3 regions of the Nocardioides sp. AN3 genome follow, and region 2 is predicted to be linked to each of the others. Evidence: predicted binding sites of a transcription regulator. Region 2 holds the regulator's gene; each other region holds the start of a gene.
The links. The regulator HrcA, encoded in region 2, represses chaperone genes, less so after heat shock. The targets are predictions, from matches to a motif close to TTGGCACTCGNNNNNNNCGAGTGCCAA.
Positions count from the first base shown of each region.

Region 1 (6,677 bases), on a different contig from region 2:
TTGCCGATCGCGGTCAGCGGCAGGACGGCGGAGGGCACGGCCGCCGTGGCGCCGTGCAGATCGGTCACGGCGCCGGAGAAGACGTCCACGACCTTCACGGCGCCGTCGACCGTCACGACGACGTCGCCGTTCGGGTCGAAGCCGTCGATGGCCGCCCACTCCAGGCTCCGGCCGAGCGAGACGCTCCGGCCACCGGATGTCATCGACCAGCCGGCACCCGCGTCGGAGAGCGTGGCGACCTGCCCTTGCGGGCCGACCGCGAGACCCTCGGGGAAGGTCGGGACGGGGCCGTCGGTGACAGCACCGTCAGCCTTGACCCGCAGCAGCTCGGCGTGCGCCTCGCCCGGCCGCACCACGGCCCAGCCACCCTTCTCGGGGTCCTTCGCGAACGTGAACGGCCGGTCCCGAAGCGGCGTGGCGGTGCCGTCGACGTCGATGATGGCGCCGTCCGACCAGTACGGCACATGCGCCTCGTCGCCGAACGTCTGCTCGGCGGCCACGTCGAGCCGCACGTGGTGGACCGGGCCCACCTCGTCCGCACCGGCCGGCTGCGTCGGCTGCGTCGGCGAGACCGGCGCGGTCGGGGTCTTGGCGATCGGTGGGCGGCTGTCGTCGTTCGAGCCGGACGGCATCACGGCCACACCGAGCCCGGCGATCGCCGCGACGGCCGCAGCCGAGCCCAGGATGGCGGTCGCCGCGCGGCGGCGGCGGATCTGCCGCGCCCGACCGCGTACCTGGTCGAGCCCGATCGGTGCTGGAGCGCCGGCGTCTGCGATCTTGCTGAGCGCGTCCTTGATGGCGTTCATCGCTCCTCCAGCCCTGAGGCGAGGGTCGGGTTGTTCGTGCGGAGGGTGGCCAGCGCGCGGCTGGCCTGGGACTTCACGGTGCCGGGGGAGATGCCGAGCACGTCGGCGATCTCGGCCTCTGTGAGCTCCTCGTAGTAGCGCAGCACGATGACGGCTCGCTGGCGCGGGGGCAGCGAGGACACCGCCCGCCACAGCAGCGCCGCACGCCCGTCGTCGTAGCTGTCGGCGCGTCCGCGGTCGGGCAGCACGTCGGCGGCGACCTCCCTCCGTCGCCACGGGCGTCGCCACAGGGAGGTCGTCTCGTTCGCGATGATCCGCCGCACGTAGCCGTCGACCGACTCACGCTCACGGACCTTGTCCCAGGCGAGGTAGAGCTTGGCCAACGCCGTCGAGACGACGTCCTCGGCGGTGTGCGCATCGCCGGTCAGGAGGTAGGCCGTGCGCAGGAGCGCAGGCTGGCGGGCTCGCATGTATGCCGCGAAGTCGGCATCCCGCGTGTCAGCGGCCAAGCGCCTGCCTCCTCCCCGGTCGATCCCGTGGGCCAGTGCCGTGGGGTCCATGGTGTCCTCCTGCTGCTCCGAACCGACGGATCTCGCGGCCGACGCGACGGGCGGGCCCGCTTCGGCGTCGTGCTTGTCGAGAACAGGACGCGAACCGGCCCCTCAGGGTTGCATCGTGATCGTGGTGCCGCTCGGGCCGGCGGTCACCGGAAGCACCAAGGGCGGGCTCCGGCGGTCGTTGATGCCATGGAGCACGAGGAGGTCCTCAGACTCCCCTCCGACGCCGATCCGCTCGAGGTGCAGCTCGTCGGCGATCCCGATGACGACCAGCAGATGGTAGGGGTCCTCCCACGCGGCGTCGACGATGCTGCCGAGGAAGGCGACGGAGGCTCCGGCGGTGATGTCGGCGCGCGGCGCCAGCGTCACCGAGACGGACCCGATCGAGGCGAAGTAGGTGCCATCGGGGCTGAGCAGATGACCGTCCCGGTCGCAGGTCGCCCAGCCCGCTGAGGCGGTGCCGTCGACCCGGATCCCACGACACGCCGGCCTCAGCTGGCGGGCGCCGACCACGCGCTCGGGCTCCGCCCGGCCGGTCCGGAGCCGGAGCAGGTGTCCGTCGCCGCCGGTCCACGCCACGGCCGTGCCGTCGGGCCGCGCGGACAGGTCGCCGACGGCGGGATAGCCGTGGCGCTGCGTTCCAGGGCCGAGCACGACCACGCTGCCGTCCTGCACCAGCACGACTCGACCGTCGGCGAGAAGGCTGAAGCCGGTCCAGGAGCCGTCGGGGATCCCGCGGGGCTCACCGTCGGGCGGGACGAGGGTGCCCGACCGGAGGTAGGGAACGGCGGGCGGCTCGTGGGCCACGTAGCCGCTCTCCCCGCCCCTCGGCAGGGACGGCGTCGGAGTCGAGGAGGGGTGCGGCGTGGCGCCCGGCTGGTCGAGGATGGCGTGCCACAGCGCCCACCCGACGAGCACGAGAAGCGCGGACGCCAGGACGAGACGCGGCGCACGACCGCCCCAGCGCCCTCGCCTCGGCGGGCGTGGCGGGCGTCCCAGGACGAGCTGCTCCTCGGTCATCGGCTCTGGCTTGTCTCAGTGTGTCGTCGTGCTTCTCTCCGTGCCTCTCAGCGTGCCTCCCGCAGGGGCCTCACCAGCAGGCAGGCTCCCTCGCCGGCGACCCGTGTCATCACGATTGTCGCCTCATTCGGGCCCTGAAGGGAGAGTGCGCGACGCAGCTGCTCGGGGACGACGGCGACGCCGCGCTTCTTGATGGTCAGCCGACCCACGCCGCGCTCGCGCAGCGCCGCCCGCAGGGCACGCTCGCGGTAGGGCAGCTCCTCCACCACCTCGTAGCCGCTGGCGAACGGGGTGCGGAACGCCTCGTCGGAGGTCACGTAGGCGATGTGCTCGTCGAGCAGGCCCCCGCCGACCCCTGCCGCGACCGCGGTGACGAGTCCGGCGCGGATCACGGCGCCGTCGGGCTCGTAGAGGAACCGGCCGACGGCGCGCTCCATGCTGGGGGCCGCGTCCGCGGCGGGAGCGTCCTCATCAGTCAGCGTGGCCAGGCCGCCGTCGCCGATGACGGTGGCCCGGCGGCGTACGGTCGCGAGGCCCCCCGCCCACAGGGCGGCCTCCTTGACGTCGCCGTGGTCGCTCACCCACTCCGCCTCGACGCCGTCCGGGACCAGCTCGTGGGGGATGCCGGGCGCGACCTTGACGCACGCTTCACGGGTCAGGAGCGTCTGGACGAAGGACCAGGGCGGTGTCCACCCCTCGGCATCGGTGTCCCACCCTCGCAGGGCTCGCCCTCGTGCCCCACGTCGCGCCGGGTCCGCGAAGGCCACCTCGAACGCCGCATGGTCCACGGTCGTCGCGTCGGCGACCTGGACGGCGCCGGCGAGGCCGAGCGCGGCCAGATTGCCCTCGGCGACCGCGACCCGCTCGGGGTCGAGGTCCACGCCGGCGACGATCAGCCCGGCGCGCGAGGCGGCGATGAGGTCGCCTCCGATGCCGCAGCCGAGGTCGATCAGGGTCCGGGTGCCGTACGCCGCCAACCGGGCCGCGCGATGCTCGGCGACCGCGCGGCGGGTCGCCTGCTCGAGGCCGTCGGGGGTGAAGTACATCCGCTCGGCGTCGGGACCGAACTTGGCGACGGCCTTCGCCCGCAGCTGGGCCTGGGTGAGGGCGGCGGCGACGTACGCCGGCTCCGCGCCCGGTGCCTCTCGGCGGAGGATCGTCTGAGCCCGCAGCGGGTCCTCGCCGCGCAGCTGGGTGGCCCGCTCGAGGAGCTCCTGCCCGGGTGCGGTGAGCAGCCACGTGAAGGCGTCGAGCTCCATCCGCAGATTCTCTCAGGACGTGCTTCGACCGACTCGGCACCCGGGTCCCTAGCACTCACGCGACCTGAGTGCTAACGTCTCATCTGGCACTCTCGACGTGAGTGTGCCAACTGCCTGCCGGTGACGGCGACCCCCGCGACGGCGCCCAGCCATGCAGGCGAAGACGTCAATATTGATCCGCCCATCGAGCAGTGCACTGTCGAGATGGCTCAGCCACCCGGCTCGGCCGAACTCAGGCGCTGCCGAAACTGAAAGGGGAGGTCGACACCGTGTCGATCAACATCAAGCCTCTCGAGGACCGCATCGTCATCAAGCAGGTCGAGGCTGAGCAGACCACCGCCTCTGGCCTGGTCATCCCGGACACCGCCAAGGAGAAGCCCCAGGAGGGCGAGGTCCTGGCGGTCGGCCCCGGTCGCATCGACGACAACGGCAACCGCGTCCCGCTCGACGTCAAGGTCGGCGACAAGGTCATCTACAGCAAGTACGGCGGCACCGAGGTCAAGTACGGCGGCGACGAGTTCCTGATCCTCTCGGCGCGGGACATCCTCGCCGTCGTGGAGTCCTGATCCACTCAGCCGTTGCGGGACGTCATGCGGACGGAGCAACTGGTTGCACCGTCCGTATGACGTCCCGGACTGCTTCCTGATCTCAAAGGAGAGTCATGCCGAAGATCCTGGAGTTTGACGAGCACGCCCGACGCGCCCTCGAGCGTGGCGTCGACGCCCTCGCCAACGCCGTCAAGGTGACCCTGGGCCCGAAGGGCCGCTACGTCGTCCTCGACAAGAAGTGGGGCGCGCCGACCATCACCAACGACGGCGTCACCGTCGCCCGTGAGGTCGAGCTCGACGACCCGTTCGAGAACCTGGGCGCCCAGCTGACGAAGGAGGTCGCCACCAAGACCAACGACGTCGCCGGTGACGGCACCACCACCGCGACCGTGCTCGCGCAGGCGATGGTCCACGAGGGCCTTCGGGCTGTCGCCGCCGGCGCCAACCCGATGAGCCTCAAGCGGGGCATGGACGCCGCGGCCGCCGCGGTGAGCGACGCGCTGCACGCCGCCTCGCGCGACGTCGACAGCAAGGAGGACATGGCCGCGGTCGCGACCATCTCCAGCCGCGACAGCCTCATCGGCGACCTGCTCGCCGACGCGTTCGACAAGGTCGGCAAGGACGGCGTCATCACCGTCGAGGAGTCCAACACCACGGGCACCGAGCTCGAGTTCACCGAGGGCATGCAGTTCGACAAGGGCTACATCTCGGCGTACTTCGTCACCGACCCGGAGCGCATGGAGGCCGTCCTCGACGACCCCTACATCCTCCTGCACCAGGGCAAGATCTCCTCGATCCAGGAGCTGCTGCCCCTGCTGGAGAAGGTCATCGCCGCCGGCAAGCCGCTCTTCATCCTCGCCGAGGACGTCGACGGCGAGGCGCTCTCGACGCTCGTCGTCAACAAGATCCGCGGCACCTTCAACGCCGTCGCGGTGAAGAGCCCCGCCTTCGGTGACCGCCGCAAGGCGATGATGCAGGACATCGCGACCCTGACCGGTGGTCAGGTCGTCGCCCCCGAGGTCGGCCTCAAGCTCGACCAGGTCGGCCTCGAGGTGCTCGGCCAGGCGCGTCGTGTCGTCATCACCAAGGACAACACGACGATCGTCGACGGCGCCGGTGACTCGGCCGAGGTCGAGGGCCGGGTCAACCAGATCAAGTCCGAGATCGAGTCGACCGACTCCGACTGGGACCGCGAGAAGCTCCAGGAGCGCCTCGCGAAGCTGGCCGGCGGCGTCTGCGTCATCAAGGTCGGCGCCCACACCGAGGTGGAGCTGAAGGAGAAGAAGCACCGCATCGAGGACGCTGTCTCCGCGACGCGTGCCGCCATCGAGGAGGGCATCGTCCCCGGCGGTGGCTCCGCTCTCATCCACGCCGTCTCGGTGCTGGAGAAGGACCTCGGTCTCACCGGTGACGAGGCCGTCGGTGCGCGCATCGTGCGCAAGGCCGCTGACGAGCCGCTGCGCTGGATCGCCGAGAACGGTGGCGAGAACGGCTATGTCATCACGACGAAGGTGCGCGAGCTCGGCGTCGGCCAGGGCTACAACGCCGCCACGGGCGAGTACGGCGACCTCGTCGCCCAGGGCGTCATCGACCCGGTCAAGGTGACCCGCTCGGCGCTCGTCAACGCCACCTCGATCGCGGGCATGCTGCTCACGACCGAGACGCTGGTCGTCGACAAGCCCCAGGACGAGGAGCCGGCCGCCGCCGGTGGCCACGGCCACGGGCACGGCCACGGTCACTGATCCGCCGACCGGGCGCAGATGCCCGGTCGAGGCTCGGTGAACGGGCCCAGATGTTCAGATCAGCTGGACATCTGGGCCCGTTCGGCATTCCGGGGGCGGGCATCTGGGTCTGCTCGGCGAAACACGGGAGCAACATCCGGCCGCCAGACTGCGCGCATGCTGTGGAGAGTGCGCGCGACCCTGCCCGACGAGCCAGGCACGCTCGCCATGCTGGCCCGCAGCTGCGGTGAGGCGGGCGTGAACATCCTCGGTCTCCAGATCTTCCCCGGTCTCGACGGCGTGACCGACGAGATGGTGCTCAGCACGGACGACGGCTGGACCGTGGAGCGCGTCGCCGCGCTGGTCGCCGAGGCCGGCGGTGCGGGCGTCGTCGCACAGCCGAGCACCGAGGCGGCCCTCGACGACCAGCCGACGCGCTACGTGAAGGCCGCGCGCACGATCCTCGAGTTCCCGATGGCCTTCCCGGAGGTCGTCGCCCGGCTCTTCGACGCCGAGGCGGAGCCCGCCGATCCGACGATCGTCCACGACACCATGGACATGGTCGTGGGGGACGTGCTCGTCCAGGTGCACCGGACCGCGCCCTTCACCGACACCGAGCGTGCCCGTGGGACCGCCATGGCGAACCTCGTCAGCGACGTGCTCCGCCGGCTCCGCGAGCCGCTGCCGTCCGGGCTCACCAGCACGCGAGGCTCCGGCTCCGACGCGGCGCCGGAGTATGTCGTCGACGGTGGCTCCGTCACGGCGT
Region 1 covers NZ_BAAIGC010000001.1:507,820-514,496, forward strand. Annotated here, with positions in the region: gene ACYQ1K_RS02395 (hypothetical protein) at 1-806, opposite strand, end outside; gene ACYQ1K_RS02400 (SigE family RNA polymerase sigma factor) at 803-1,366, opposite strand; gene ACYQ1K_RS02405 (hypothetical protein) at 1,469-2,383, opposite strand; gene ACYQ1K_RS02410 (class I SAM-dependent methyltransferase) at 2,431-3,642, opposite strand; gene groES (co-chaperone GroES) at 3,912-4,208, shown strand; gene groL (chaperonin GroEL) at 4,304-5,932, shown strand; gene ACYQ1K_RS02425 (GNAT family N-acetyltransferase) at 6,089-6,677, shown strand, end outside.
Region 1: a site for HrcA is predicted at 3,691-3,717, ahead of groES (co-chaperone GroES). Genes of this name have one in related genera too.

Region 2 (6,677 bases):
CGAGCGTGGGCGCTACGACCTCGAGATCAAGGTCGCCCCGACGCTCCGCCCGGCGGTGCAGGCGCTCAAGATCGTCGCTGTCCCCGACCCCTCCGAGATGCTGATGTCCGTAGCGACGCGCGCGGTCGCGGGTGAGCTCCCTGGTGATCTCGCCGGTGATCTCCTCGGGCTCGGTGACGCGGCGAGGGGGTCGTTCGACCGCGCGCTCGCGATGGCTCGGGCGTGCGGATCGCCGCAGGTCGTGGGGGTGCTCGCGGGCGCGGCAGAGTCGACCACGTTCGCCGTATGCGCCGGCACCACCTGGTGGCGGCTCGAGATCACCGGTGCCGACCCGGTGACGGCGATCGCGCTGACGGCGATCCCGACCAGTGAGCAGGGCCGTCTCTCCTGGCGATTCAGCCGCTGACCGCGCGCGCCGGATACTGGAGGCATGCCCTCCGCGTTGCCCGACGGTGACCCCGTCCCGACCGACGGCAGCCTGCCGGAGTCGGCGCTCGAGGGTCTCGGCACTCGACCGCTCGGCTTCTACGTGCACGTGCCGTTCTGCACGGTGCGGTGCGGCTACTGCGACTTCAACACCTACACCTCGCTCGAGCTCGGGCCGGTCGGTGGGCACCCGGGCGCCAGCCGGGGGACCTACGCGGACGCGGCCATCGCCGAGATCCGGCAGGCGCGCCGCGTCCTCGGGACGGCCGACGTGCCCGTCGAGACGGTCTTCTTCGGCGGGGGCACGCCGACGCTGCTCGACGCCCAGGACCTGACCCGTGTCGTCGGAACGATCCGCGACGAGCTCGGTCTGGTCGACGCCGCCGAGGTGACCACCGAGGCCAACCCGGACAGCGTCACCCCGGAGTCGCTCCAGGTGCTGCGCGAGGGTGGGATCAACCGCCTCTCGTTCGGCATGCAAAGCGCCGTCCCTCATGTGCTGGCGACCCTCGACCGCACCCATGACCCGCGGCGGGTCCCCGACGTGGTGCGGTGGGCGCGGGAGGCCGGCTTCGACCAGGTGAGCCTCGACCTCATCTACGGCACGCCGGGGGAGTCGCTGGCCGACTGGGAGACCAGCGTCGAGGCGGCGCTCGCCTGCGAGCCGGATCACCTCTCGGCCTACTCCCTCATCGTGGAGGACGGTACCGCGCTCGCACGCCGCGTCAAGCGAGGCGAGGTGGCGATGCCGGACGAGGACGACCTCGCCGACAAGTACCTCCTCGTCGACGAGCGGCTGCGCAAGGCCGGGCTGGAGTGGTACGAGGTCTCCAACTGGGCCCGTCACGACACGAGCCGGTGCCGCCACAACCTCCTCTACTGGACCGGCGCCGACTGGTGGGGGATCGGGCCGGGCGCCCACAGCCACGTCGGTGGCGTGCGGTGGTGGAACGTCAAGCACCCGGTCGCGTACGCCGACCGCATCGCCGCCGGCGTCAGCCCGGCCCACGCGCGGGAGGTGCTCAGCGCTGAGGATCGGCACGTCGAGCGCGTGCTCCTCGAGCTGCGCCTCGACACGGGCCTGCCGCTCGAGGAGCTGGACGACGCCGGCCGGGCGGCCGTGCCGGATCTGGTCGAGCGGGGGCTGGTCGTCTCCGGAGACCGGCTCGTGCTCACGCAGCAGGGGCGCCTGCTCGCCGACGGCGTGGTGCGGGACCTGCTGCCGTGAACAGTCAGGGGCGCCCCAGGGTCAGCGCAGGGCTGACCCGGATGGAGCGATCGCGACCGGGGGCCTACCGTCGGTGACATGAGCGCCACAACCCTCTACCGCCCCCGCCAAGGCCGCATGATCGGCGGCGTCTGCGCCGGCATCGCCCGCCGCTTCGGCTGGGACCCGACCGTGGTCAGGATCATCGCCGTGCTGTCGATCCTGCTGCCCGGGCCGCAGGTCCTCGCCTACATCGTCCTGTGGATCCTCATGCCGAGCGAGGACCGCCGCGTCGGCTACTGACCCGTCCCCTACTGAGGGTCGATGGTCACGAAGTCGATGAGCTCCTCCACCCTGCCGAGGAGGGCGGGCTCGAGGTCGTCGTAGGACTTCACCTTCGACAGGATGTGCTGCCAGGCGCGGGCGATGTCGGCCTGGTCCCGGTGCGGCCAGCCCAGGTGCTGGCAGACGCCCTTCTTCCACTCGATGTTGCGCGGGATGGTCGGCCAGGCCCGCAGCCCGAGCCGGTCCGGCTTGACCGCCTGCCAGATGTCGATGAAGGGGTGGCCCACGATCCGCACGTGCGCTCCGATGGGCGAGCGGACGATGCCGTCGGCGATCCGGGACTCCTTGGATCCCTTGACGAGGTGGTCCACGAGGACCCCGACGCGCCGCTGCGGCCCCGGCTTGAAGTGCACCAGGTGGTCCGCGAGGTCGTCGACACCGCCGAGGAACTCGACGACGACGCCTTCGATCCGAAGGTCGTCGCCCCAGACCTTCTCGACCAGTTCGGCGTCATGGCGACCCTCGACGAAGATGCGGCTGGCTCGGGCGACACGGGCCGGTGCGTTGGCGACGGCGATCGACCCGGAGGCCGTGCGCTTGGGGCCGGTCGGCGCGGGCACGCGGACCGGTGCGACGAGGATGACCGGCTTGCCGTCGAGCAGGAAGCCCGGACCGAGGGGGAACGAGCGCCGGCGGCTGCGCCGGTCCTCCAGGGTGAGCGTGCCGAGGTCGCGGTCGACCGCGACGATCTCGCCGCACCACTCGGTTGTTACCTCCTCGACAACCGCCCCGATCTCGGCGGGCGCCTCGACGGCGCGGCCGCGCTTCGGTGCGCGCCAGTCGGTGGCGAGGACGTCGGCTCCGTAGCGATCAGGCATGGGCCCATTGTCCCAGCTGTCACTGGGGTCCCAGGGACAACACGCGGGGCTCCGGGCGGGAGCTCTCAGGCGAGTGGCAGAGGCAGACCGCGTGCCGAGCGCGGCAGCTGCTGGTAGCCGCGTTCGACGGCGCCGGCGAACCGCCAGCCGTCGGTCGGCCATGGCCACTCGGTCGCCTCGGCGGCCTGCGCCGCCGGGACACCGCGACCGGCGAGCTCGCGGATGTTGGCCGTGACCCACGCCAGGTCGTTGCGCTGCTGCTCGACCCAGGCGCGGTCGACCGGGAGACCGTGCCCTGGCACCACGACCGAGGACGCCGTCAGCATGCCCAGCACCACGTCGATCGTGGTCGGCCACTCGAGCGGGAAAGAGTCGTCGCCGTAGACGGGCGGTCCCGACTCCTCGAGGAGGTCGCCGGCGAGCACCACGTCCGCGTCCGGCACGCGCACCACGAGGTCGCCGGCGGTGTGGCCTCGGCCGGGGTGCGCGAGCTCCACCAGTCGGTCGCCCAGGTCGAGGGCGGCCACGCTGGCGAAGGTCCGGTCCGCCGCCACGATGTCGGTCTCGGCGATCTCGGCGGCGCGCGGGTCGTCCGCATCGGCGCCGTACCGCTCCTTGGCCCGCTCGCCCGAGGAGACGGTGCGGGCAGCCGCCGTGTCGGTCGCGTGGATCGGGGGGTCGCCGTACGCACGCCGCAGCTCGGCGTTGCCGAAGGTGTGGTCGAAGTGCTCGTGCGTGTTCACGATCCGAGTGACGCCACCGACCCCGAGCCGGCGTACGTCGTCGATGACCTGCCGCGCCGCTCGGGTCGACGCATGCGTGTCGACCATCAGGAGCCCCGTCGACCCGCCGACCAGGGTGATGTTGACGTCCCACCACTCATAGCGCGCGAGCCAGATCCGGTCGGCGATCTCGCGGAAGCCCGTGTCCCTCACCGCAGCAGGGTAGAGGACCGCCTAGTAGCATTGGCACTCCAGTCGGGTGAGTGCCAGGGCGCGAGGGCGTCCGGGCCGGTCGCGCAAAGGAGGTGCCGCATGCAGAACGACCGCAGGCTCGCGGTGCTCCGTGCGATCGTCGAGGACTATGTCTCCACTGAGGAGCCGGTGGGGTCGAAGGCGCTCGTCGAGCGGCATGGCCTCGGAGTGTCGCCGGCGACCGTCCGCAACGACATGGCCGTCCTCGAGGAGGAGGGCTACATCGCCCAGCCGCACACCAGCGCGGGCCGGGTGCCGACCGACAAGGGCTACCGGCTCTTCGTCGACCGCCTCACCACGGTGAAGCCGATGAGCCAGGCAGAGAAGCGTGCCATCTCGAGCTTCCTCGACGGGGCCGTCGACCTCGACGACGTCGTCCAGCGCTCCGTGCGGCTGCTCTCCCAGCTGACCCGGCAGGTGGCGGTCGTGCAGTATCCGATCCTCGCCCGCTCGACGGTGCGCCACGTCGAGCTCGTGGCGCTCGCGCCGACCCGGCTGCTCGTCGTCCTCATCCTCTCGACAGGGCGGGTCGAGCAGCGCCTCGTGGAGCTGCCCGCGGCGGTGGACGAGGAGTCCCTGGTCGACCTGCGCACCCATGTGAACCGAGCCGCCACCGGCGAGGTGATCGCGGAGGCCGCCTCCGCCCTCCGGGCGCTTCCCGACCAGCTCGGGCCGCACGGCAGCATCGCGTCCGCGGTGGTGGAGACGCTCGTGGAGGCCATGTCGGACCACCGCTCCGATGAGCGGATCGCGGTGGCCGGAGCCTCGAACCTGGCACGGTACGGCGACAGCTTCGACACCTCCGTCCGCCCCCTGCTGGAGGCGCTGGAGGAGCACGTGGTGCTGCTCAAGCTGATCGGCGAGGCCACGTCCGGTGGGCTGGTGACGGTCCGGATCGGTGCGGAGGGTCCGTACGAGGAGCTGTCCTCGACCAGTGTCGTCACGACGGGCTACGGGCCAGGTGACGAGGCGTTGGCGTCGCTCGGCGTCGTCGGGCCGACCCGGATGGACTATCCCGGCACGATGGCGGCCGTGCGAGCGGTGGCGCGATACGTCTCGCGCATCCTCGACGAAGGCTGAGATCGATGCCTGAGACCACAGCCTGAGATCAAAGCCTGAGATCAAGGAAGAAGAACACAGCGTTGGACCCCTACGAGCTGCTCGGCGTCGACCGCGACGCCGACGACGCCACGATCAAGAAGGCCTACCGCAAGCTGGCGCGGGAGTACCACCCCGACGTCAACCCCGACCCGGTCGCCCAGGAGAGGTTCAAGGAGGTCTCGCACGCCTACGAGATCCTCTCCGACCCGCAGAAGCGGGCGGCGTACGACCGCGGCGGCGACCCGTTCGGCGGCGGCTTCGGTGCCGGCGCCGGGTTCTCCTTCACCGACATCATGGACGCCTTCTTCGGCGGTCAGGGTGGTGCGGCCGCGGGTCGCGGGCCGCGCGCCCGCGTGCGACGCGGTCAGGACGCCCTGATCCGGCTCGAGGTCGACCTCGCCGAGGCGGCGTTCGGCGTGACCCGGGAGCTGAAGGTCGACACCGCCGTCACCTGCGAGACGTGCCACGGCGACGGCGCGGCGCCCGGCTCGAAGCCGGTCACCTGCGAGACCTGTGGCGGCGCCGGCGAGGTCGCTCACGTGCAGCGCTCGTTCCTGGGGGAGATCCGCACCCTGCGCCCCTGCGCCGCCTGCCGCGGCTTCGGCACGATCATCCCCGAGCCCTGCCGCGAGTGCAGTGGCGACGGTCGGGTCCGCACCCGGCGCACCCTCACCGTCAAGATCCCGGCCGGCGTCGACAACGGCACACGCGTCCAGCTGGCCGGCCAGGGCGAGGTCGGTCCGGGCGGCGGGCCGGCGGGGGACCTGTACGTGGAGATCCAGGTCGCGCGGCACCCGGTCTTCACCCGTCAGGGCAACGATCTGCACTGCCACGTCACGGTGCCCATGACCGCAGCCGCTCTCGGCACGGTGCTCACGCTGCCGACGCTCGAGGCGGATCTGGCCTCGGAGGACTCCTCTCCGGATCTCGTGACCTCGTTCGACCTCGACATCAAGCCCGGGACGCAGTCGGGGACGGACCAGATCATCCGGGCGTACGGCGTCCCCGGTCTGCGCGGTGGCCGCGGCGACCTGATCGTCACCGTGATCGTCGAGACGCCCACCGCGCTCGACCCGGCCCAGGAGGAGCTCCTCCAGCAGCTCGCGGCGCTTCGCGGCGAGACTCAGCCGTCCGGTCAGCTCCGCGCGTCGTCGCGTGGGGTCTTCGGCCGTCTGCGAGACGCCTTCAACGGGCACTGAGGGCTCGACCCTCATGTCGCTTCCCGTCCACCTCGTCCCGTCGCTGTCGGGCGTCGTTCCCGGGTCGTCGGTCACGGTGGACGGTGACGAGGCGCACCATGCGGTCGCCGTACGCCGCCTCCGGGTCGGCGAGTCCGTCGTCCTGACCGACGGCGCCGGCGTCGCGGTGGTGGGGGAGGTGGCCACCACCGGCAAGCGGGTCTTCGCCGTGACGGTGACGGCCGTGTCCGAGGCTCCTGTCCCGCAGCCGGCGTTCACGGTCGTCCAGGCCCTGCCGAAGGGCGACCGGGGAGAGCTCGCCGTCGAGGTCCTGACCGAGATCGGAGCCTCGACGATCGTGCCGTGGGCGGCCTCCCGCTCGGTCGCGGTCTGGAAGGGCGAGCGCGCGGACAAGTCGCTTGCGCGATGGCGGGTGACCGCCCGCGAGGCGGCGAAGCAGTCGCGCCGGTCATGGTTCCCCGCGGTCTCGCCGCTGGCCTCGACCAGCGACGTGGTCGGCCGAGTCGCGGCCGCGCCGCTCGCCGTCGTGCTGCACGAGGAGGCGAGCACCCCGCTGGCCGCGGTCAGCCTGCCCGCTGAAGGCGAGGTCGTTGTCGTGGTGGGCCCC
Region 2 covers NZ_BAAIGC010000018.1:43,661-50,337, reverse strand. Annotated here, with positions in the region: gene ACYQ1K_RS18480 (serine hydrolase domain-containing protein) at 1-406, shown strand, start outside; gene hemW (radical SAM family heme chaperone HemW) at 431-1,654, shown strand; gene ACYQ1K_RS18470 (PspC domain-containing protein) at 1,733-1,936, shown strand; gene ACYQ1K_RS18465 (DUF3097 domain-containing protein) at 1,945-2,796, opposite strand; gene ACYQ1K_RS18460 (MBL fold metallo-hydrolase) at 2,862-3,731, opposite strand; gene hrcA (heat-inducible transcriptional repressor HrcA) at 3,831-4,850, shown strand; gene dnaJ (molecular chaperone DnaJ) at 4,913-6,070, shown strand; gene ACYQ1K_RS18445 (16S rRNA (uracil(1498)-N(3))-methyltransferase) at 6,084-6,677, shown strand, end outside.

Region 3 (6,677 bases), on a different contig from region 2:
GACGAGGAGCACCGCCGGACTCTGCTGGAGGGCGGCCAGCACGGGGCGGGCGAGGAGGAAGCGCTCGTCGTACAGGCTCTTCTCCGCCTCCTCGACGCTCCGGTCCCCACGGGGCGCGCCACCGGCGGCCTCGAGGGCACGCAGATGCAGGATCTGGCGGGGGAAGTCCCAGTCGTAGAGCGCCTGCGTCGCATCGATCCCCTCGTAGCACTGCAGCCGGATCAGCGGCAGCTCGAGCGACTCGGCGATCGCCTCCGCCAGCGCGGTCTTCCCGGTGCCGGGCTCCCCCTCGAGGAGGAGCGGACGCTGCATCCGCAACGCCAGATAGGTGACGGTCGCAAGAGCCTCGTCGCACAGGTAGCCCGTCTGGCCCAGCCGGGCGCTCAGCTCCTGAGCGGACAGGGTCTCCATGTGTTCCAGGCTACTCGGCGATCCGTTGGCGATCCGTTGGTGGCCGGTTGCCCACCTCGGGGCGCCCGCACGGGCTCACCCGACGGAGTCGACGTCGCGCCCGGAGGCCAGATCACCGCAGTCGACCAGCACGGTGCTGTGTGCCCGCAGGTAGTCGCGCGCCCCCCGGTCGCCCGCGAGGCTCGCGATGATGGGCGCCCAGTGCCGGCGCCCGATGAGGACGGGATGCCCGGGCACGCCGTCGTACGACGCCCGCGTCAGCGACCCTCCCGCCGCGATCACCCGACTGATCACCGCGGGGCCGACATCGGGCAGGTCGACCAGGTGCACGAGCGCCGAGCTGGCGTCCACGTCGGCGAGAGCCTGCAGGCCGGTGCGCAAGGAGGCGCTCATGCCGCGATCCCAGTCCTCGGCGACGACGACGTCGACGAAGGTGTCGGGTCCGGTCGCGAGCCCGTCGAGCAGATGCGCCGCCTCGGACGCGGCCGCCCCCAGCACGACGGTGACGGCGGCGCAGCCACCGTCGAGGAGCGCCCGGACGCCCCGCGGCAGCCAGGGACCGTCGTCGTCCACGACGAGGGCCTTGGGCGTGCCCATGCGCCGTCCTGCTCCGCCCGCAAGCAGCAGGCCGTGGACCGTCACCGACCGAACGCCTGGGCGTAGAGGCGGGTCAGCTCGGGCGACGCCGGCCCGCTCATGCCGCACCCGAGCACCATCGAGCGGCCGTCCGCCGCCACCAGGTAGTCCTGGCCCGCCACGAATGCCGGGTCACCCTCCCGACCGCCTTCGGTCTCAGGAGCGACGGCACCGCTCACCGTCACCTGGTCGGCGACCTGTCCCGCGTAGACCGTCGTCGGCCGGATCGTGGCGATCCCGTCGGCCACCCCGAGCACCGTGCCCTTGAAGGCGATGGGCGTCGCGGCGAGCGCCTCGGACGTCGGCACGACGCAACGGCCGGCGGCGGGACTCACGGTGAGCTCGCTGACGGCCCCTGGTCCGTGCGTCGCGCTCGTCGGCGACGGACCGGTGACGAGGACTCCGCCGCTCCTCGGCCTGTCGGACTGGCTCAGCCACAGCGCCGACCCTCCGGCTGCGATCACGATCGCGGCGGCGGCCGCCACGAGCCACGTCAGCCGGTTGCGCTTGCGGGTGCCGGTCTCGCGCAGGTCGACGTCGATGACGCGCTGCAGCACGCGGTCGACCTCCGCGGGGTCGGCGGGGGGCAGCTCGGACGCGGGGTCCGCAGCGCGCAGACGTGCGAGGAGCTCAGCATCGGTCGGGTCGGGGCTCATGCCTTCTCATGTCCGGCAAGGTCGCTGCTCTTTCGCGCCGCCAGCAGCTCGCGTAGCCGCTGGCGCGCACGGGTGAGCCGGATGCTGACCGCATTGGGCGTCAGCCCGAGGACCGTGCCGATCTCGGCCGGCGTGAGCCGTTCCCACGCCCACAGCCGCACCAGCTCGCGCTGATCGTCCCCCAGCTGCTCGAGTGCCTCGAGGAGCTCGTCGGGCATGGCGGGCTCGGCGTCGTCAGCCGGCTGCTCGGCCAGTCTCGCGGCCAGGCGGGCTCGGCGCCGTACCCCGCGCTCCGCATTGGCCAGGCAGTTGCGGGCGACGCCGTAGAGCCACGGCAGCGGCTCACCATCCGGTACGTCGTCGAACCGGCGCCACGCCACGAGGAGCGTGTCCCCCAGGACGTCGGCCGCGGTCTCGGCGTCGGTGCGGCGCGCCAGATACCGCCGCAGCGGCTCGAGACACTCGCGTGCCAGCGCGTCGAATCGATCGGACCTGGTGGTCTCCACGCCTCCAGCCTCCCATCAACTCACGCCACATGTCTTTCCGAGTCAGTCTCGCTCGTTCCCCAGATGAGGCACGGCCACACGCGCCGGACGCGCCACACGGCAGCAGGGCCCCCACCCGGAGGTGGAGGCCCTGCCTGTTGTCCTGCGGAACGTCATACGCTCCGGCCGCTGAGGCGATCAGCTCGCATGACGTCCGAGAGGCGTGGACTCAGCTGTGCCGGTCGCTTCTTCGCCTAGCGGCTCAGAAGTCCATGCCGCCCATGCCGCCGGTCGGGTCGCCACCCATGGGGGCGGCCTTCTCCGGCTTGTCGGCCACGACGACCTCGGTGGTGAGGAACAGCGCGGCGATCGACGCGGCGTTCTGCAGCGCCGAGCGGGTGACCTTGGCCGGGTCGATGATGCCGGCGGCGAGCAGGTCGACGTACTCGCCGGTCGCGGCGTTGAGGCCGTGGCCCGCGGGCAGGTTGGCGACCTTCTCCGCCACGACGCCGCCCTCGAGACCGGCGTTGATGGCGATCTGCTTCAGCGGAGCCGAGATGGCGACCTTGACGATGTTGGCGCCGGTGGCCTCGTCACCGTCGAGCTCGAGCTTCTCGAACGCCTTGGCGCCGGCCTGGACGAGCGCGACGCCACCACCGGCGACGATGCCCTCCTCGACGGCGGCCTTCGCGTTGCGAACGGCGTCCTCGATGCGGTGCTTGCGCTCCTTGAGCTCCACCTCGGTGGCCGCGCCGACCTTGATGACGGCCACGCCGCCGGCCAGCTTGGCGAGGCGCTCCTGCAGCTTCTCGCGGTCGTAGTCGGAGTCCGACTTCTCGATCTCGGCACGGATCTGGTTGACGCGGCCCTCGATCTGGGCAGCGTCGCCGGCACCGTCGACGATCGTGGTCTCGTCCTTGGTGATGACGACCTTGCGGGCCTGGCCGAGCAGCTCGAGGCCGGTGTTCTCCAGCTTGAGGCCGACCTCCTCGGAGATGACCTGGCCACCGGTCAGGATCGCGATGTCCTGCAGCATGGCCTTGCGGCGGTCGCCGAAGCCGGGGGCCTTGACGGCGACCGACTTGAAGGTGCCACGGATCTTGTTCACGACGAGCGTGGACAGGGCCTCGCCGTCGACGTCCTCGGCGATGATGACGAGCGGCTTGCCGGACTGGATGACCTTCTCCAGCAGCGGCAGCAGGTCCTTGACGTTGGAGATCTTCTGGTTGGCGATGAGGACGTAGGCGTCCTCGAAGACCGTCTCCATGCGCTCGGGGTCGGTGACGAAGTAGGCCGAGATGTAGCCCTTGTCGAACCGCATGCCCTCGGTGAGCTCGAGGTCGAGGCCGAACGTGTTCGACTCCTCGACCGTGATGACGCCCTCCTTGCCGACCTTGTCCATCGCCTCGGCGATGATGTCGCCGACGGTGGTGTCAGCGGCGGAGATCGAGGCGGTGGAGGCGATCTCCTCCTTGGTCTCGATGTCCTTGGCGAGCGCGAGGAGCTGCTCGGACACGGCGGAGACAGCAGCCTCGATGCCGCGCTTGAGGCCCATCGGGTTGGCGCCGGCGGCGACGTTGCGCAGACCCTCGCGGACGAGCGCCTGAGCGAGCACGGTGGCGGTGGTGGTGCCGTCACCCGCGACGTCGTCGGTCTTCTTGGCGACCTCCTTGACGAGCTCCGCGCCGATCTTCTCGTACGGGTCCTCGAGCTCGATCTCCTTGGCGATCGAGACGCCGTCGTTGGTGATCGTGGGGGCGCCCCACTTCTTCTCGAGAACGACGTTGCGGCCCTTCGGGCCGAGGGTGACCTTGACGGCGTCGGCGAGGGTGTTCATGCCCCGCTCGAGACCGCGCCGGGCCTCCTCGTTGAAAGCAATCAGCTTCGGCATTGCCTGGCGATCCTTCACTGGAAGTGCGTGTCCCGGCCGGTGGGCTGCCCGCGACGGCACGATCGTCCTGCGGTGGCGATCCCTTCACGCCACCCACGGAGCGACCCAACGTCACCGGTCCGGAGGTGGCACTCTCATGGCGAGAGTGCCAACGTCATGTTTAGCACTCGACCTTGCCGAGTGCAAGGAGAAAGACGGCGCCCTCGCCCGCGGGCAGCAGCTGGTAGGTCGCGAGAAGGATCCGGGGCACGGACGAGAAACCTCGTCGTCCCTGTCGATCGACCTCTGTCTCGCCCGTCATCTCGATGACAGACTCACCACCACCGAAAGGATCCGAGATGAGCACCTACGCCGTTCTGCTTCCCGGCGACGAGAGCACCTGGGAGAGCGCGACCCCGGAGCAGCGCGCCGCCATGTACGAGACCCACGGCCGCTTCGCCGCGCTGCTCGAGGAGCGCGGGCACAAGATCGCCGGCGGCGCCGAGCTGACCCACTCCCGCACCACCAAGCAAGTCCGCCGCGACGCCGGCGGCAATGTGGTCGTCTCCGACGGCCCGTTCGCCGAGACCGTCGAGCAGCTGACCGGCTTCTACCTGGTCGAGAGCGACGACCTCGACGACCTGCTGCAGATCTGCGGCCTGCTCGCGACGGGCGGTGCCCCCGTCGAGGTCCGCGCCACTGTCGACCACGGAGGTGAGTGAGGTGCAGTTCCTCCTGCCCGACCTCGTGTCGGTCGAGGTGCGGCCGGCCCGCGGCGTGGAGATCCGCTGACCGAGCTGGAGCGCCTGCTGCGCGACGAGTGGGGCCGCCTGCTGGCCCTGCTCGTCGCGCAGTATCGCCGTCTCGACCTCGCCGAGGACGGGCTCGCCGACGCGTTCGAGGCGGCGGCACGCACGTGGCCGACGGACGGTACGCCGGGCAACGGCCCGGCCTGGCTGCTCACCAGCGCACGGAGGCGCATCGTCGACCGGCTGCGCTCCGAGACCGTCCTCGCGCGGCGGATGCCCCTGCTCGAGGTCGAGGCGTCCCTGACCCAGGAGGCCGCACACGTGATGGCCGACGGAGGAGACCTGGTCACCGACGAGCGGCTTCGACTCGTGCTCCTCTGCGCGCATCCCTCCCTCTCCCCGGAGGCGGCGGCCGCTCTCACCCTTCGGCTGGTGCTGGGCGTCTCGACCGAGGACGTCGCTCGACTCTTCCTGCAGTCGACGCCGACGATGGCGGCGCGCCTGACGCGGGCGCGCAAGCGGCTCGCGGGCGCGCGCTTCGAGGTCCCCGCCGACCCCACCGCCCTCGCAGCGCGGGTCTCGGCGGTCGCCGACGTCGCCTACCTGGCGTTCACGGCCGGGTATGCGCCGGGCAGCGGTCCCGACGTCGTCCGGACGGAGCTGGCCGGCGAGGCGGTCCGGCTCGTCCGCGTGCTCCGTGACCTGCTGCCCTCACCGGACCCGGAGGTCGACGCGCTGCTCGCTCTCATGCTGGTGCAGCACTCGCGGCGCGACGCGCGCGTGAGAGACGGGACTCTGGTCCTGTTGGCCGACCAGGACCGGGGCCTCTGGCACCGCGACGAGATCGCCGAGGGTCTCGACCTCCTGGCCCCGCTCGTGCACGAGCCGCCTGCGCCGTACCTCCTCCAGGCGTTGATCGCCGCCGAGCACGCCATCGCCCCGTCCGCGGAGGCGACCGCGTGGGACCGGATCGTCGCCCGCTACGACGAGCTGCTGACCCTGCTCGACACGCCGGTCGTCCGGCTCAACCGCGCCGTCGCCCTCGCGGAGGCGCAGGGCCCCGAGGCCGGACTGGCCGCGCTCTCGTCGGTCGCCCTCGCCGGGCATCGACTCCCCGCCACCCGCGCCGAGCTGCTCGTGCGGGCCGGTCGTCCCGACGAGGCGAGGAGCTCCTTCGCCGCCGCGATCGCGCTGTGTGGCAACGAGGCGGAGCGGGCGCATCTGTCGGGGCGGATGGCCTCGCTGGCGGTTCGTCGAGGTATGCAGACGAAGGGGCACTCCCCTGGCGGAACTCCGCACGGGAAGTGACGACTCGTCTGCATACCTCGACGAACAGGCGGCGCACGCCAGGATCAGCCGAGTGTCTTGACGAGCCTCTCGAAGGCCAGGTCCTCCCGCTGGGGCAGCCCGAACCGCTCGTCGCCGTACGGGAACGGCGACAGCTCGCCGGTCCTCCTGTAGCCACGCCGCTCATAGAACGCGATGAGCTCGTCGCGGACGGAGATCACCGTCATCTCCATGCTCCTCGCGCCCCACTCCTCGCGCGCGATCCGCTCGGCCTCGGCCATCACCACCTTGCCGAGCCCGCCGCCCTGCGAGCCGGGACGCACTGCGAACATGCCGAAGTAGCACACCGCGCCCCGGTGCTCGAGCTGACAGCACGCGACCAGGTCGCCGTCGCGCTCGGCCAGCAGCATCCGGCTTCCGGAGCGCACGATGACGTCGCGCACGCCCTCCGGGTCGGTCCGCTGACCTTCCAGGATGTCGGCCTCGGTGGTCCACCCCGCGCGGCTGGCGTCCCCTCGGTAGGCCGACTCGACGAGCGCGACGACCTCGGCCACGTCGGCGGCGGTGGCGTCGCGGAACGTCA
Region 3 covers NZ_BAAIGC010000001.1:399,649-406,325, reverse strand. Annotated here, with positions in the region: gene ACYQ1K_RS01870 (AAA family ATPase) at 1-411, opposite strand, end outside; gene ACYQ1K_RS01865 (nucleotidyltransferase family protein) at 487-1,053, opposite strand; gene ACYQ1K_RS01860 (hypothetical protein) at 1,050-1,703, opposite strand; gene ACYQ1K_RS01855 (RNA polymerase sigma factor) at 1,700-2,209, opposite strand; gene groL (chaperonin GroEL) at 2,451-4,079, opposite strand; gene ACYQ1K_RS01845 (YciI family protein) at 4,418-4,780, shown strand; gene ACYQ1K_RS01840 (RNA polymerase sigma factor) at 5,081-6,115, shown strand; gene ACYQ1K_RS01835 (GNAT family N-acetyltransferase) at 6,160-6,677, opposite strand, start outside.
Region 3: a site for HrcA is predicted at 4,240-4,266, ahead of groL (chaperonin GroEL). Genes of this name have one in related genera too.